DNA from 4 places in the Exiguobacterium sp. s138 genome. Region 1 is predicted to be linked to each of the others. Evidence: predicted binding sites of a transcription regulator. Region 1 holds the regulator's gene; each other region holds the start of a gene.

Evidence for each region. Region 1 encodes Rex, which represses fermentation and respiration genes when NADH is low (regulators of the CRP and FNR family bind a similar motif). Its sites were predicted from a motif close to TTGTGAAATATTTCACAA; they were not measured.
Region 2: a site for Rex is predicted at 2,395-2,412, ahead of KNP91_RS03975 (cytochrome ubiquinol oxidase subunit I). Genes of this name have one in related genera too.
Region 3: a site for Rex is predicted at 2,351-2,368, ahead of KNP91_RS12710 (formate/nitrite transporter family protein). Genes of this name have one in related genera too.
Region 4: a site for Rex is predicted at 1,976-1,993, ahead of cydD (thiol reductant ABC exporter subunit CydD). Genes of this name have one in related genera too.

Annotation. Positions count from the first base shown of each region.
Region 1 covers NZ_JACSMW010000003.1:555,247-559,744, reverse strand. The annotation lists gene KNP91_RS09985 (ABC-F family ATP-binding cassette domain-containing protein) at 1-1,615, opposite strand, end outside; gene KNP91_RS09980 (redox-sensing transcriptional repressor Rex) at 1,772-2,431, shown strand; gene KNP91_RS09975 (twin-arginine translocase TatA/TatE family subunit) at 2,431-2,634, shown strand; gene tatC (twin-arginine translocase subunit TatC) at 2,642-3,421, shown strand; tRNA gene KNP91_RS09965 (tRNA-Ala) at 3,529-3,601, shown strand; gene KNP91_RS09960 (S8 family serine peptidase) at 3,847-4,498, shown strand, end outside.
Region 2 covers NZ_JACSMW010000002.1:33,633-38,130, reverse strand. The annotation lists gene KNP91_RS03980 (cytochrome d ubiquinol oxidase subunit II) at 1-876, opposite strand, end outside; gene KNP91_RS03975 (cytochrome ubiquinol oxidase subunit I) at 889-2,277, opposite strand; gene KNP91_RS03970 (N-acetyldiaminopimelate deacetylase) at 2,499-3,611, opposite strand; gene KNP91_RS03965 (transcriptional regulator CcpC) at 3,595-4,485, opposite strand.
Region 3 covers NZ_JACSMW010000006.1:105,837-110,334, forward strand. The annotation lists gene KNP91_RS12695 (CHASE3 domain-containing protein) at 1-424, opposite strand, end outside; gene KNP91_RS12700 (YitT family protein) at 588-1,457, opposite strand; gene KNP91_RS12705 (hypothetical protein) at 1,597-2,205, shown strand; gene KNP91_RS12710 (formate/nitrite transporter family protein) at 2,389-3,225, shown strand; gene KNP91_RS12715 (DUF1232 domain-containing protein) at 3,306-3,725, opposite strand; gene KNP91_RS12720 (aminopeptidase) at 3,824-4,498, shown strand, end outside.
Region 4 covers NZ_JACSMW010000007.1:31,004-35,501, forward strand. The annotation lists gene ypfJ (KPN_02809 family neutral zinc metallopeptidase) at 24-869, shown strand; gene KNP91_RS13250 (nuclear transport factor 2 family protein) at 931-1,320, opposite strand; gene KNP91_RS13255 (RrF2 family transcriptional regulator) at 1,335-1,817, opposite strand; gene cydD (thiol reductant ABC exporter subunit CydD) at 2,029-3,759, shown strand; gene cydC (thiol reductant ABC exporter subunit CydC) at 3,756-4,498, shown strand, end outside.

The DNA.
Region 1 (4,498 bases):
CTTTCTCGGCTTTTTTCTCCATGTAATACGAGTAGTCGCCGAGGTAATCGGTCACACCGTCTGAACTCATTTCGATGACACGCGTCGCGACGCGGTCAATGAAGTAGCGGTCGTGGGAAACGAACAGCAGAGTCCCTTCGTAGTCGACGAGGGCATTCTCGAGGACCATCTTCGAATCAAGATCCAAGTGGTTCGTCGGCTCATCGAGGACCAGCAGATTCGTTTTGCGTAACTTCAGTTTTGCGAGCGCCAGGCGTCCGCGTTCCCCGCCGGATAATTCATGGACGAGTTTGAAGACATCATCACCGCTGAAGAGGAACTGACCAAGCACGGACCGGACTTCCTGTTCGCGCATCAACGGCCACTCGTTCCAGATTTCATCAATGACCCGGTTACGGTCATTGAGTTCCGCCTGCTCCTGATCGTAGTAACCGATTGAGACGCCGGTTCCGAACCGGTACTCTCCGAATAACGGTTTCAGACGGCCGACGAGCACTTTCAGCAGTGTCGACTTGCCGATTCCGTTTGGTCCGACGAGCGCCAGTGATTCCGCACGTTGCAGACGGAACGTGATATTTTTCGAGACGGCTTCTTCATAGCCGACTGCGAGTTGGTTGACCTGCAGCACATCATTGCCGCTCTGCTTTTCAATCGGGAATGACAGAACCGTACTGCGTTCGTCACCGTCCGGCCGGTCGATCCGGTCGACCTTTTCAAGACGTTTGCGGACGCTTTGCGCCCGTTTTGTTGTCGTTGCCCGGGCGATGTTGCGCTGGATGAAATCCTGCATCTTCGCGATATCTTCCTGTTGCTGTTCGAACTGTTTCATTTCCTGTTCGTAGAGCGCCGCTTTTTGTTCGAGATACTTCGTATAATTACCGGTAAACTTCCGGGAGACGTTCCGGGATAATTCATAGACGACGTTGACGACTTGATCGAGGAAATACCGGTCATGGGAAACGATCAGGACAGCGCCGCGGTAACCGGACAAGTAACTTTCAAGCCAGGACAGTGTATCGATGTCCAGGTGGTTGGTCGGCTCATCGAGAATCAGCAGTTCCGGTGCCTGCAGCAACATTTTCGCGAGGGCGAGCCGGGTCCGCTGTCCACCAGAAAGCGTCTGAATCCGTCGGGAATAATCGTCCGGATAAAAGCGCATCCCGTGTAAGACGGAGCGGATGTTGGCTTCGAACTGATAGCCGCCGGCTTCCGAGAAGTCGTGTTGCGCTTGATCGTATGTTTTCAGGAGACGGTCATAGGCAGTCGGATCATTTAAAATGTGCTCCATGCCCATTTCAATTTCCATCCGGCGAAGCGCCCGTTCCTGATCCTGCAGATGCTCAAAAACAGTCAGCATCTCGTTCCAAATCGATTCGTTTGATTCAAGTCCGCTGTCCTGCGCAAGATAACCGATCCGAACTTCCTTGCTTTTCATGATCTCGCCCGAGTCATGTGACAGCTCCCCAGCGATGATTTTTAAAAGTGTCGATTTTCCGGCACCATTTCGTCCGACGAGGGCAATCCGGTCCCGTTCCTGTACTTCGAGTTTAATATTGTCTAAAATCGGCTCGACGCCGAATGATTTTGAGAGTTGGTTTACTTGTAAGAGAATCATATCCATCCATCCTTCCACCCTTTAGTCTATCACGAAAAATCCTGCCGAATATAATATTTGTTACTCTATGTGAAGTGGTTTACAATCAAGGGGAGTAGAATTCTTTGCATTGATTTGGGTGCCACGTCAGAACGTGGCCGAAGGGGGAACTGCAGTATGAATGGGCCAGACACAAAAATACCACAAGCAACGGCGAAACGGCTGCCGTTATATTATCGTTTTATCCAGAGTCTTTATAACTCCGGCAAGTTGCGCGTCTCGTCAGCAGAGCTCAGCGAAGCGGTCAAAGTCGACTCCGCGACGATCCGTCGTGACTTTTCCTACTTTGGGGCGTTAGGGAAAAAAGGGTACGGTTATAATGTTCAACATTTGTTAACATTTTTCCGAAAGACACTCAACCAAGACGAGGTCACGAATGTCGCCTTAATCGGGGTCGGACATCTCGGAACAGCGTTTGCAAATTATAACTTTTTAAAGAATAATAGTACTCGTATCGTCATCGCGTTTGACGCCGATGAGGACAAGGTCGGAACGACGACGCAGGACGTTCCGATTTATCATGTGTCAGATATGAAAGAACAAATCAAAGCGAACAATGTCGACGTCGCCATCTTGACGGTACCGTCTCAGTTCGCCCAGTCAGTGGCAGATGAGTTAGTAGAGTATGGTGTGACCGGCATTTTGAACTTTACACCGGCCCGGTTGAATGTACCGGCCCACGTTCGGGTGCATCACATCGATTTGTCAATCGAGCTGCAGTCGCTCGTGTATTTTATGAAGCATTATTCGCAATCAGCTGAAGGAGTGAAATCATAATGGAAAACTTAATCCCGTTAACACTTGGTATTGGACCGGGGAGCATCGCTTTGATTGGTGTCGTCGCCTTAATCATCTTCGGACCGAAGAAATTACCGGAACTCGGCCGCGCTGCCGGACAGACGTTAAAAGAGTTCAAGAGCGCAACGAACGGCATCATGGAAGATGATAAGGACAAAAAGGACGAAATGAAAGAGAAGTGAGTGAATCATGGCGATCGATCAAGAACAGAGTGTGACATCGCACTTAGATGAACTGCGTAAGCGGATCATCTGGTCGCTCATCATTGTAGTGGTCATGTTTATCGCAGCCTTTCCGCTCGTCCGGCCGCTCGTCCGTTTCTTACAGGCCGACTTAAAGGAACTCGGAATTGGGCTGAATGCGTTTAACGTTGTTGATCCACTGATGTTATATCTGAATCTTGCGTTCATCATCGCAATCGTCTTGGCGTCCCCGTTTTGGATGTATCAGCTTTGGGCATTCATCCGTCCCGGTCTGCACGACCAAGAACAAAAAGCGACGTTGACGTATATTCCCGTGACGTTTTTCTTATTCCTTGCGGGTATTTCGTTTTCTTATTTTTGGCTGTTGCCGTTTTTACTCGAAGTATCGACGGAACTCGGGCAAGAGCTTGGGATTGAACAGGTCATCGGCGTCGAGAACTACTTCAGTTTCCTGATCAGGTTGACGATTCCGTTCGGTGTGTTGTTCCAGTTGCCGGTCGTGACGATGTTTTTGACACGGCTCGGACTCGTGACGCCGTTCTTCATGCGGAAGAATCGGAAGTATGCATATTTTGCGCTGTTCGTGATTGCGGCGTTGATCTCACCGCCCGATATCACATCGCATTTGATGATTTCTGTTCCGTTGTTCGTGTTATATGAAATCAGCATCATCATCTCAGCACGGACGTACAAAAAAGTGCTGATTCTCGAGCAGGAGGCGGAACTGGAGCGACAGGCGGATCTTATGCGTGAGTTGAACAAATAATAGAAGATTCTCCTTTACCCGCAAGGTGAAGGAGATTTTTTTGTAAGCGGTCTAATTTTATATTGAAAAAGTGAACAGCAATGGTTATACTCATTATAGAAACACACGGGGGCTTAGCTCAGCTGGGAGAGCGTTTGGCTGGCAGCCAAAAGGTCGTCGGTTCGAGCCCGATAGTCTCCATATCGCTTTACTTGAAAACCCTTGGGCAACCGGGGGTTTTTTTTGTGTTTTCAGAAAAACGTTCTCTTTTGATAAAAAGGTAAATGAAGGATGTTAACTGATTGATATGCCATAAACCAACAATTATTTTTAAAATACTCCAAATTTAAATTGTATATTAAGAGAAAATTAATTAAACTAAAAATACAGAATTTTCGTTTAATATGTTTTGTTACACATTACATTTTTGGAAAAGAGGAAAAAGAATGAAGAAAAAGAAGATTGCTCTGATGGCGGCAGCCCTCATGACAACTTCCAGCCTAGTTCATGCTGAGGGAAATGTGTCATCACAAAAAGTGGATGTACAAAAGCCACAAGCACTCTCACTGAAAAAAGCGGGTCAGGAAAAGTCATACAGCCAAAACGAAAAAGTACGGATTGTCGTCGAACTCGATCAAAAAGCCGCAATTGAACATGCGCAGGCACAAAATAAACGCTACAGCACGTTAAGCAATACGGAAAAAATCATTCTCAAGAATCAGATCGTCAATAAACAAAAAGAAGTCAAAGCAGCGATTGCTAAAAAAGATATTGCTGTTTCGTATAAAGAAAGCTTTACGACTGTCCTGAACGGTTTCAGTGGTGAAGTCAAATACGGTGAAATCAAAGAGTTGAAAAAGTTAAGCGGCATCAAGAGCGTACATATCGCACATGAGTATGCGCGTCCGGAAGTCGAAAAAGGCGCGACACCAAACATGTTGCACAGTAAAGACATGGTTAATGCAAAAGAAACATGGCAGGACTACGGCTATAAAGGGGAAGGAACCATCGTTGCCGTCATCGATACGGGAATCGACCCGACCCATAAGGACATGGTCCTCAGTCCGGAGACAAAAGTTGATTTGACGTCGTCAAAAG
Region 2 (4,498 bases), on a different contig from region 1:
GATATCGATGTACGGATAAAGAATGTACGGAAGGTGTGTGTATCCGTATCCGAACCAGGCAACACCGTATTGCGCCATCACGGCGATGAAAGCAATCCCGTAGTTTTTCTTCAAGTAAACAAGTGTGACAGCAACGCAGAAGAATAGGAAACTTGCTGCGAACCACCACCAGTTGCCGTTTAAAATATTTTCATAATGCCACGCTGCCTGATTCTTCAGTCCGAAGAAGACTAATGCACAGACAACAATTGTCGGAATACTCCAGAACAATGCCCATTTCCGAATCAATGGTGTTGCATTCTCATCCTTTGCTTTATCCGCATAGAACAACAGGAACATCGCGCTGATATAAAGAACCGATACGATGGCAAGCGCAACGACCGTCCAAGAATAAAAGTTCGTGAACAGCTTCGTCCCAAGGAATTCGACTGTCTCATTTGTTTTCCGGATAAAACCGCCCTGACTGATTGTCAGTGTCGTCGACATCGCTGCCGGAATCAGCAATCCTGTCGCACCGTATAAGAACGTATAGAACATGCTGTCGTTCGAACCATAGTTGGCAAATGCGTAAAAGCTACCGCGAATTGCAATCAATACCAACACGATCGAAGCCGGAACAAGTAAAGCTGTTCCGTAATAATATGCCGTATCCGGAAAGAATCCGACAAGTCCGACGAAGAAGAAGACGAAGAAGACGTTCGTCACTTCCCAGACCGGAGAAAGATAACGGAGAATCAAACGGTTCGTCAGATGATCCCGTTTCGTATATTTTGAATAAAACGCGTAAAAACCGGCACCGAAGTCAATTGAGGCAACGATGAGATATCCATAAAGGAACGTCCAAAGTACGGTTATTCCAAGTGTTTGAATGTCCAACTCGTTCCCTCCTTATTTGTTGTCGTCCGCAAACATCGCTTCACCACGTGTGTGATGATCGTCCGCGAGTTCTTTGCCGACTGGATTATTTTTAAACATCCGGAGCAAGACGACTGTACAAATCGTTCCGAGCAACAGATAAAGTAAACTGAATAAAATCAACATCGGTCCGACAGCCGTCGAAGTCGTCGCTGCATCAGCCGTTCTCATAATACCATAGAGCGTCCAAGGCTGACGTCCGATTTCCGCATACATCCATCCTGCTTCGATCGAGACGATGGCAAGCGGTCCACCGATGAAAATACCGCGCAGTAACCATTTGTTGTACGGGTTCAACTTTTTGAGTCGGAATGCCAAGATGAACAAGGCTGAGATGGCAGCCAGGTACATGCCAATCGATACCATGATATCGAAGAAATAGTGGACAAACAGAGGTGCCTGATCTTCTTTGGCGAATTCATTCAAACCGATGACCTCTGTATCCGGTGCTCCCCCTGCGAGAATGGATAAAGCATACGGAATCTTGACAGCACCTTTAATTTCATAGCTGCCGTCCGCCTGTTCATCCAAAATACCACCGAAAATCAATTCGGCTTCGTTTGTCGTTTCAAAATGCCATTCTGCCGCTGCGAGTTTTTCAGGTTGGTATTTCGCCAGGTATTTCCCGGAGAAATCACCGACCAATGCTGTCGAGAAGGCAAAGATTAAGCCGGCCATGACGGTTAAGCGAAGTGCTTTTTTGTGATAAGCCGTTTCTGCCGCCGACAAAGTTTTCTTGCGCAACAGATGAAACGCTGCGATTGCTGCCAAGATGAAGGCAACCGTCAAGTAAGCGGATACGATGACGTGCGTTGCTTTCGTTGGTGTCGCCGTGTTGAACATCGCTTTCAACGGTTCGATTTGCGTCAACGTTCCGTTAACGATTTTGAATCCTTCCGGCGAGTTCATGAATGAGTTGACCGTCGTGATGAAGAAAGCAGATAATGTCGCCCCGATGACGACGGGAATCCCGATTAACCAGTGTAACCATGGATTTTTAAACCGGTCCCATGTGTAGAGATAAATACCGAGGAAAATCGCTTCAAAGAAGAAGGCGAAAGTTTCCATGAACAACGGTAAGGCAATCGTTTGACCGGCTACTTGCATCAAGGAAGGCCATAAGAGCGACAATTGTAGACCAATCGCTGTTCCTGTTACGACACCTACCGCTACAGTTACGATATAACCGCGCGTCCAGCGACGTGCCAAAAGAATATAGTCTGAATCTTTTCGTTTAATACCGATGTACTCAGCTGCGAGTACCATCAATGGAACCCCTACCCCAATCGTCGCAAAGATGATGTGGAATGCTAATGTGAGCCCTGTCAATAATCGACTGAGCATGACTGGATCATTGAACATGTGTATAGCCCCCTCTTTCTAGACGTACTTCTATATATTGTTTATATCCGTATCATAGAGAACATAATCATTTGTGTCTGTTTTAAATGTTTGATGTAACAAATTGTTCACATATACTCGTGATTTATTTCACAAAACGTTCGAAAACTGTTCTCTTCTATAAAATGAAAGCCCTTTATCCATTTTTTCATGAATAAAGGGCCGATTGTCACGTCTTTTATTTAGACGTATTCGCGGAAATAATGATCCAGTAAATTGATGACGAAGGGGATGGCTTCTTCGTCCGGATTCAAGGTCGGTTGATGTAATCCGGATGTTGCATTATTCACCCCGAGCCAAAACATCATGCCGGGAATTTCTTTTAACATGAAACCAAAATCTTCTCCCGTCATGGCAGCATCACACTCAATGTAATTCGCATTCATTTTGACGAAGGATGAGAATTTATCAACGACGCGTTGATCGTTGACGACTTCATAATACCGATTTCCGAACTGCAGATCGATTTTGACGCCGAATGAAGCTTCGATGCCGCGGATGATATCCCGGACACGTTGCTCTAACTTTTCCATATCTGTTCCGTTAAGCGCCCGCATCGTTCCGTCGAGTAACGCCCGACCGGCAATGACATTCTCCCGAATTCCTGCATCTACTTTCCCGATCGTGATGACACTGCAGTTCATTGGATTGATCGAGCGGCTGACAATCGTCTGCAGCTGCATGATTAACGCTGCCTGCGCAACGACTGTATCAATCGTCAAATGGGGGAACGCAGCATGACCGCTCTGTCCATAAATCGTGATATGAACTTCCCGTGCACTCGCAAACAAGACACCCGGACGGCTGGCAATCGTTCCGACCGGATACTCCGGTGCGACATGCAGACCATACATCTCACTCGGACGATATTTTTCAAACAGCGGACTTTTAATCATCGGTTCTGCCCCACCCGGACCTTCTTCAGCTGGTTGGAACAGGAAAACGACATCATCCATGACCGGCAGTTCAACGATTCGGCGTAACAGACCGAGGGCAATTGATGCATGCACATCATGGCCGCAGGCGTGCATGAACCCCGGATGCTCGGAACAAAATGGCAGTCCCGTTGCTTCTTCAATCGGTAATCCGTCGATATCCGCCCGGTATCCAATCGTCCGATTTCCGGTTAATCCTTTCACACGGACAAATACTCCTGTTTCGAATGTATCGTAACTGACCCGATCTTCCGGGTATGATCGGATTTGATCAAGGATAAATGCTTGCGTTTTAAACTCCTTAAAACCAGGTTCCGGTATTTTATGAAGTTCTCGGCGCATTTCAATTGCGTATTCCATCTGACTGACTTCCTCCTTCTTCTTTGACAATGTCCCAAAACGCTTGGACTTGTTTTAATTCAAGCATCGACTCCGTTGATAGAATCCACGTGTCCCGCTTTAAAATTTTACCGGATGACGTTTTGAGCGGAATCTGCATCACTTCACTCGCTTCATGGATCGTCGATTCCGGCAAGATGGCAAAACCAATCCCGTGAAGTGCCATCTGTTTACACGTTTCAATCTGGTCGACGACGAGCGTCCGGGCCGGCGGACTCGAAAAACGATCCTGCCACCATTCTAAAATTTCCTGATAATAGGTCGAATCGCTCTTGAACTGGATAAAAGGACGTTCTGTCTTGCGCAACTGTTCCAACGACGTCAGTTCACTGTCGACTAAATACAGCGGATCGGAAAACAGCCGTTCCTTCACGCCTTTCCAATCGGGATTTCCGCGGATGATGCCGATGTGAAAATGTTCTTCCAGCATATGACGCATCATTTCACTTGACCACCCTGTGACCAATTGGACACGGACATGCGGATACCGTTCGACAAATCGTTTCAGAACACGGGGAAGCCAGTATTGTCCCATAATGGACGCGACTGCAATCCGAAGTGTCCCGTAAACGGCTCCCTCTTCTGCCGTCAATTCACTTTTAAGCTCCAGTTCTTTCCGGTTCATCTCCTTGGCGAGACCGATGACTTTTTCGCCTTGCGGAGTAATACTCAGCCCACGGGATGAACGAATGAACAGCTTGGTTGCCCAGCGCCGCTCGATTGCGACCAAACGTTGGCTGAGGGCAGGCTGCGATACAAAAAGACGTTCGGCTGCCCGTCTCATGTTCAATTCTTCTGACAACGTAATCAACATTTCCATTTCCGACACTTGCAATGTATGATTCGAC
Region 3 (4,498 bases), on a different contig from region 1:
GAGTCGTTTGTTTCGCCAACTTTTTCGCACGTTGCGGATGATCTGTTTCGTAGACGGTAAACACCTCTTGAATCTCTTCTTCCCACGCATTGTTGCGTGACAATAAATCTTTTACTGCCCCGGGGGTCTGATTGGAGGAATTCAGTAATCGCCGTAAATCATGAACTTTAGAGGTGGAAAAATAGTATTGTTCGATGTAACGATCATCTTCGTATAATAGCAGTCCCCGAACAGCATTCGCCCGGTCGCGATTATGCTCTATCAGTTGGTCCACTTGTTTAATCATTGGAATGTCCTGTGTATGCATCTCTGCCGTCAGCTTCGAAATCGTACGATACCCGCTGAGAGCGTAGAGGAGGGGGATCGAGGCAAACAGGCTGACGACTAGAATAAGGATGATGCGGTGACGCCATAATTGATTCATACAATTCGTCCTTTTTTTTACAAAACGTAATGTCATTAGCTTAACCACTATTTCCCAAAAAGTGAAGGATTCTTCAGAAAAATGTGGAACATTTTCTTTGGATTCGCGTATTATACACAAAAAAACCGCTACAACGAGTGTAGCGGCGACAGAATTAAGGCTATTAAAAAGAATAGGAATGCTCTTTATAGTTACCGAAGACCGTGTGAATTTCAGAAAATGTAACAAAGGCATTTGATTCGACGGAGGAAACAATTTCCTGAAGCTTAAGAATTTCATTGTTCTGAACAACGACATAGACCATCTTTTTCGTTCGTTTCGAATATCCGCCGCGGGCATCGAGAATCGTTACACCGCGCCCAAGTTCTTTTGTAATGACATCATTGATTTCATCGGCTTTTTCACAAATGATGATACATTGTTTAGAAGCAGAGTAAAAACTGTATACTGTCTGAAGTGCTTTTGCTCGAACGAAACTCATGATTAAAGCATACATGACATGTTTTAAATCAAACACGAACCAGACAAGTACATAGATGACTAAATCCTGCATTAAAAAAATACGCGGAAGCGGCCAATTGTGGAAGCGGGCATAAAAGAACTTTCCAAGAATATCAAGACCGCCAGTCGAGGCGCCGCCAAAGAAGATTAAAGCCATTGCCAAACCGGAGACAAGTCCGGCAAAAATGGAAGCGACCAGTGGATCATTTAAAGATTCCGGAACGATTTGAGTCGGAATCCAGTCAATCAGGAATGATGAAGCCAAGACGATGAGACCGGATAAAAACATAAAACGTTTTCTCAAAAAACGAAATCCTAGTAAAAAAAGTGGAATATTCAAGACCAGTTGTGTCAAGCCGATTGGCGTGTGGAATAATTCCTGAACAATAAGTGTGATTCCCATGATTCCGCCGGATCCGATATCATTCGGCGATAAGAGAAGACTGATGTACAACGAGTACAGCAACGTCCCGATCAAGAGGAAACCGATTTTCTCTGTACGTTTTTTCTTTGCGGGCTGTTTAGTTTTCATGTTGATTGATGAGTAATCTCATGCTCCTCCTCCATAAAGTATCTGCCTGCAAGAGTACGCTGATATGAGGATTAATTCAACCCCTGTTTTGAAAAAAGAACAATCAAACCATCTGTTTTTCAGAAAGGAGACCATTTTTTTGAAAAAAATCATACTGGTCATTCTCTGCATTGGACTCGGATTATCGGCAGGATCATGGTTTGTTCTGAATTTACAGCAGCCACCGGAAGAAGAGCGTTTTAAGGATGGTCAGGTGATTGCGCGTCATGTCGGGATATCGGTTTCCAATACGGCTGCGATTGAAGAGCTAGTTAAGCAGTTGCCATTTTCCGAAGCGTTGACTGCTGTATCGATAGAGGGGACGTCCGTGAAGATGACATACGAACCGGCCGGAAAAGAACAGGCGGACTGGACAGGCAGTAATGAAAAGACAATCCGGTCTGCTGGCACTTCTTTTCTCGAGAGCCGATTATCCAAGCTGATCATGCATCATACATTAGCACTTTTTTTAAGTGTCTCTGATTTATCTGAACTTCAAATCCGTTACACCGACACAGTTTCTGACGTCACGTTTGAGACGGACCGACAACGGATTGAAGACTATACACCGCGGGATATTGAACGGGCTACTTCTTCCGCAACCAGATTTAACCGCGTCGTTGTCGAAGACTATGTACTGGTCGAATCCAGACGGTCGGTATTCTTTAAAAAATTCGAGGATGCGTTGCAAATCCTTCCTTCAAACTAGTTGTATTCACCAAGAAAAGGCACTTTTCACAAACTTGACACAATGGTATCGTTTACATCCTGCTCTTTTAATAAAACGTTAAATAGTGTCTATTCATGACTTGAACATCTTATAAGATGGAAGTATGATAATAAATGAACAGACATTGTGAAGTGTTGAACAAAAGAAAGCGGGGTTTCTACAATGAATGAAGTAGAAGCATTAGAAGGGTTAAGAAAAAAAGCTGTCAAATCGACACAAATGCTACGGATGCGTCCGCTGGAATATTTGGTTCGAGCGATGTTAGCTGGAGTATTCATTGGTTTTGCCATCATATTTACACTCAAAGCAATCAACGGTTTATATTTAAATGAATCACCGGTTACGACGCTTGTCGGTGGATTGACATTCGGTGTCGCACTCGTCTTGATCGTCTACGGCGGAGCAGAATTGTTTACCGGAAACACCATGTATTTCACGACGTCGACCATGCGTGGTTTTACTTCGAAAATGGATACATTGAAAGTATGGACACTATGTTTTATCGGAAACGGTCTTGGTGGACTTGCCTTCGCCTTACTCTTTTCACAGACAGGAATTATCCAGGAGCTCGGAATGGAGAACTGGTTGTTTGCTGTTTCCGAAACGAAAATTCATCATACGACATGGGAGATCTTCACACGAGCCATCTTCTGTAACTGGATGGTCTGTCTAGCGATTTTCATTCCGAAAAATATGAAAAACGAACTGGCACAAATCATGATGATGATGATTTTAGTTGCTGTGTTCTTTGCCTCCGGTTTTGATCACGTCATTGCCAACATGGCCTTGTTCTCACTGGCTTTAGTCGTTCCGCATCCGGAAGCGATTTCCTTTGCCGGTGCGATCCATAACCTGGTTCCGGCATTGCTTGGAAACATCATCGGCGGAGCATTGTTCATGGGGATGGTTTACACATGGCTTAATAAATCAAAGCTGGAAGTAGAACAGTCAAACGAACAGGCAGCGACAATCAACATCGCTTCCAAACAAAAAGCTTAAAAATCGTTAAGGACGTCGTTATAAAAACAAAAAAGAAGGATTCGATGAAAAATCGGATCCTTCTTTTTTGATGTCTGTCATTATTCGAGATGTTGAAAACGATCGACATCTGCTGCTAGTTCTTCATAAATGGCTTCGACGATTTGAGCATCATCGAACAGGCCTAAAATATTTTCATCGGGCAGGGCATCAACCGGAGACGTGAAGTACAAAACGGCCGTCAATAAAAGTTGTTCCTGTTCTGGTTGCATTTCGAAACGTTTGTTGTACAAAGCACGTAACATCTCGAGCAACTGCTTGAGCTGGAAGTAAAGAACAAGTTCTGCTTCGCGTTCGACATCCGAGCCGTCCTCAGAGGCAAGATCTGTCGTCAATCGGGCTAATCCGAGTTCCCCTTGAATCAATAAGTCTTCTTGCGCTTTTGCATTTCCGACCGCGTTTAACGCTTGGCGGTGAAAATAGGTGTAAGCGGATTTAAAATCGCCTGGTGTAAATTCCATCATCAACACTCCTTCTGTATCTCTAGTTTCACCTTATTTCTTGCAAAATTGCAACTATTTCGTGAAAATAAGAGTAATAGTTGAAAGGGGATTACATAATGCCGACTCAAGAACAATTAAAAAAATATGCCGCACTTGCGGTACGTACAGGAATTAACCTGCAAGCCGGTCAGCAACTCGAAATTCGGGCGGGGATTGAAAATGCACCGCTAGTCCGTGAAATCACACGCGTTGCCTACGAGGTGGGCGCTTCGAATGTCTACGTCCAATGGTCAGATGACGAAATGACGAAAATCCGTTACTTCGACGCACCGGAAGATTCATTTGATGCGTTCCCGGACTGGCTGAAAGCCCGCTTTGATCAGTTGGCAGAAGAAAAAACAGCCTTCCTGTCCGTTGTCAGTGAAGATCCTGACTTATTAAACGGCGTCGAATCCAGCCGGATTGCCCGGGCGAATAAAGCTGCAGGGGTGGCATTGGCAAATTGGCGTAAGTTCGTCATGAGCGATAACGTCAGCTGGTGCGTCATAGCCGCGCCGTCAGATGCCTGGGCGGCAAAGGTATTCCCAGACTCGGAACACGCTGTAGAAGACCTGTGGGAAGCTATCTTGAAGGCGACACGTGTCGATCAGGACAATCCGGTCGCGGCGTGGGAGCAACATGATGCGAACCTGCGGACGAAAGCAACCTTCCTGACAGAAAAGAAATACAACAAGTTGCATTATTCAGCACCCGGAACGGAACTGACGATTGAACTGCCGGAGCGTCACGTC
Region 4 (4,498 bases), on a different contig from region 1:
TTGAGACTTAGGAGGAACTGTGTATGAAATGGAAGGGTAGAGAAAGAAGTTCGAACGTTGAAGACCGGCGGGGAATGGGTGGAAAAGGGGTCGCCGGCATCGGAGGCGGACTCGGGATCATCATTTTAATCGTCGTTACGTTGATGGGCGGGAATCCGGCAGACATCCTTGGAGGGCTGTCTGGTTCGCAGGGCGACAGCCAGGGCGAATATCAGGAAACGGCCAAGGAAAAAGAAGCAGCGGACTTTGTATCTGTCGTGTTGGCGGATACGGAAAAAGTCTGGACGAAGGAATTTAAACAGGACGGTATGACGTATAAAGAACCGACGCTTGTTTTATATACCGATCAAGTCAGTTCAGCGTGTGGACAAGCCGGAAAGTCGGTTGGACCGTTTTATTGTCCGGGTGATCAGAAATTATACATCGATCTTAGTTTTTATGATGAGTTACAAAATAAATACGGGGCACCGGGAGACTTCGCGATGGCATACGTCATTGCCCATGAAGTCGGACACCATGTTCAAACGTTGCTCGGGACATCTGACGAAATCATGCCGCTCCGCCAAAAGATGAGCGAAGAAAAGTTCAACAAGTATCTGGTCCGTTTTGAATTACAGGCGGATTATTATGCCGGTGTCTGGGCAAATCACGCACAAGGACAAAATTTGCTCGAAGAAGGCGATCTCGAAGAGGCACTCGGTGCGGCCAATGCGGTCGGTGATGATACACTTCAGAAAAAAGGCCAAGGGTATGTCGTACCGGAAAGCTTTACACACGGTACTTCGGCACAACGGGAACGGTGGTTCCAAAAAGGATTCGATAACGGAACGATCGAAGGCGGCGACACATTCAAAGCGAAAAATTTATAAGAAACGTCAAAAGGCACCACTTCATGACCGAAGTGATGCCTTTTTTCTATAGATTATCAGATTATCCATTGTACTGGTTAAACATCGCTGTATCATCGGGGACGTTGGCGAGATAAACAATCTTTCCGTCTGCATCAAGCCGGGCGATGTCCGTGCCGTCCTGCGTGAAGACTGATCCGTCTGCCCGTTTGCCGCAAACGGCCCAGCGTGTTTCCATCGTATCGCCTGCTGCAGACGGGACCCAGCCGGCGTACATGTGTTTGATGTCCTGGTTAGCCGTAAAGACCATCCGGACAAACTGTTTCCAGGCTTCGATTCCGTGCTGTTCCTGTCCGTTTAAGACAAACGTAATCTCGTCCGAGAATAGGGAAATCAAGTCATCAAAAGCTTTTTCATCAGTCCGGGAAGCATCAAATAAATCAAAATAGCGGCCAAGTGTAGATATAGTCATGGTTCATTCTCCTTTTAGTTGCGAATCATTTTTTCTTCGATTAAGCTTTGCAGTTTTGTCAGGTGGTCGGGCGGACAGTTCAAATAAATTTCCCGGCGGATCGAGTCAATCGTCTCGCGTTTAAGCGTCGACTGCCAGGATTGTTCCGCCTCTGTCATCAGATCGGACAACAGACAGATATTCTGATTTTGAATGCCCATCAAGTCTTCAAAGACGCCGCTTGAGGCATATAACGACTGTTTGCCTTCGATTGCTTCATAGATATCAAACACGCGAATCGTTTCCGGTGACGCTTTGAGCCGGAAGCCGCCTTTGGCACCGGGAACAGAAATCAGCAGATCGGCACTCACAAGTTTTCGGAGCAACTTTTGGAAGTAGGACGGCGAAGCCCCGAGCTGCTGACTGATGAATTCTCCCGGTAGAACACCTTTCTCCGGTAAAAACGTCAATAAGAGCATCGCGTACACCGATTGTTCGACACCTGTCTTCATTTGCATGAAACATTCTCCTTTCTGTATATCGTGGATAACTATTGTCTACAATACATCCGAATAAATGAATTGTCCAACAAAAGGTTCCTCACAAAACCGTCACACCTTTTCGACTGCATACCCGTGGCATCAACAGAATGGATTCGGTATACTGAATGTACGATATGTGAAAATATTCACTAAAAGTCGTTCACACTTAGTGAAAGGACGTTTTCTTATGAATCCACTCAAAGGAATCATCACGATTCCACGTACGATTTTTATACAACTGATGTTGGCCGCCGTCCTGATGGGCGTCGCCGTCATCGGTCAATCTTATCTGATCGTCATCATCGTCGACCGGATTTTCCTGCAGGGTGATCCGTTCGCGGCCGTCATGCCGTTGCTCGGTTTTCTGTTGTTAATGCTGATGCTACGCGTCGGCGTCACCTACTGGAACGGCCGCCTCGGAACGAGTCTTGCGGCACGGGTTAAACAGGACTTGCGCCAGGCGCTTGTCGCGAAATATACACGAAACTCTGTCGAATCGATGCTTGAAGGACAATCGGGTCAAAAGGTCAGCATTCTGCTCGATTCCGTTGATGAGATGGACAGCTATTACAGCCAGTACCTGCCGAAAGTCATTCAGACGTCGATCGTTCCGTTGATGGTCTTGATTGCCGCCTTCAGCTACGACTGGGTGACAGGACTCGTCATGATGATTACGGCGCCGTTCATTCCTCTGTTTTACATCGTCATCGGAATCATGACGCAAAAGCGGGCCGATACGCAGCTTGAGAAGATGAATGCCTTTTCCGGTACATTCCTTGACACATTACAGGGACTGACGACGCTGAAGTTATTCGGTCGGGCGAAGGCGCAACAGGACGTGATCGAACGAAGCAGTCTCGATTTTCGGGACGCGACCTTGACCGTTTTAAAACTGGCCTTCCTGTCGTCGTTGATGCTTGAGTTTATTTCGATGCTCAGTATGGGGATGATTGCCCTGGAAGTCAGTCTCCGGTTGATTTTATTCCAAAGCATCACCTTTGTACCGGCCTTCTTGATGTTGGTCCTGGCACCGGAATACTATCTGGCGTTAAAAGAGATGGGAGCCGCTTTCCATACCGGTCGGGGCAGTGTCGCCGCCGCAAAACAGATTGCGGCCGAACTGACGGACGATGACCGGAATGTCGCTTTCGGACGAACGGATCTGCCGGCGGCCCGTCCGCCGCGGATTGAGCTGAAAGACGTCGCTTTTTCGTACCGGGATGCCCGCTTTGCGATGGAACAGTTGAATTTGACGATTGAACCGTATCAAAAGGTGGCCTTGATCGGGCGCAGCGGTGCCGGAAAATCGACGGTCCTCCAATTGCTGGCGGGTCTTGCCGATCCGCAGGACGGACAGCTGTTGCTTGACGGTCAAAACCGTCAGACGGTTACGGAAACAAGTTGGTTCAGCCAGCTCAGCTACATCTCGCAACATCCGTATCTTTATGCCGGGACGCTGGCGGATAATATTGCCATTGGTGAATTGCGCGAAGCGTCGCGCGCTGCGATTGAACAGGCGGCATCTGACGCCGGTCTGACCGAATTGATCGCACAGTTGCCGAACGGACTCGACACGGTCATCGGAGAAGGCGGACGCGGCTTATCCGGTGGGGAAAAGCAGCGCGTGGCGCTGGCACGTGCCTTCCTGAAACGGCCGAACGTCATCTTGTTTGATGAACCGACGACCGGTCTTGACGTGAAGACGGAACGGGTGTTGCAGGAAGCAATGACTGTTCTCGGACGTGAAGCGACCGTCATCACGGTCGCCCACCGTCTGCATACGATTGAACAATCAAATCAAATCGTCGTGCTGGAAGCCGGAAGGATCGTCGACCGCGGAACACATGAAGAATTACTCGGACGTGAATCGGAATATGCGATGATGCGCGCCGTTCAACGAGGGGAGGAGACACGATGAAAGAGTTGATGGGAATTTTTCGTTTGATGCTGCACCAGAAACGGGACATCGTGCTCTCGATTATCTTTGGTGTATTGGCCGGCATCACGGCGGTCGGACTGTTTGCCGCGAGCGGCTTCCTGATTTCAAAAGCGGCCTTGCTGCCGCCGATTCAGACACTTGCCGTCCTGATTGCCCTACAGAAAATCTCCAGTCTGACACGGGCTGTCAGCCGGTACGCCGAACGGTATTACTCACACCGGGCGACGTTTACGATCCTCAGTGACTTGCGGACGACGTTTTATAAACGGCTTGAACCGCTCGCACCGGGTATCTTTGCCAAGTATCGGAGTGGAGACCTATTGGCCCGGATCGTCGGGGACGTCGAAAGTCTGCAAAATACGTTTTTACGCGTCGTCTATCCGCCGATTATCCTGGTGCTCGTTTTCCTATGTACAATCTTTTTTGTCAGTTTCTTTTCACTCAGTGTCGCGCTTGTCCTTGTGTTTGGTCTGATCTTAACGGGATTCGTCATTCCCGGCTGGTTTGCCTACCGGGAACAACGGTTTGCCCGGTCCGTCCGGGCCCGACGCGGGGAACTGTCGACGGAAGTGACAGAACTGTTCCAAGGGTATCGCGACTTAAAGATCTATCAACAACTCGGCAATAAGGAAGCGGAACTGAATGCCGTCGCCGCACGCTACGTGGCGGAAGAAAAACGGAACGGACTGCATGCGGTCTCGAACCTTGCCTTGAATAC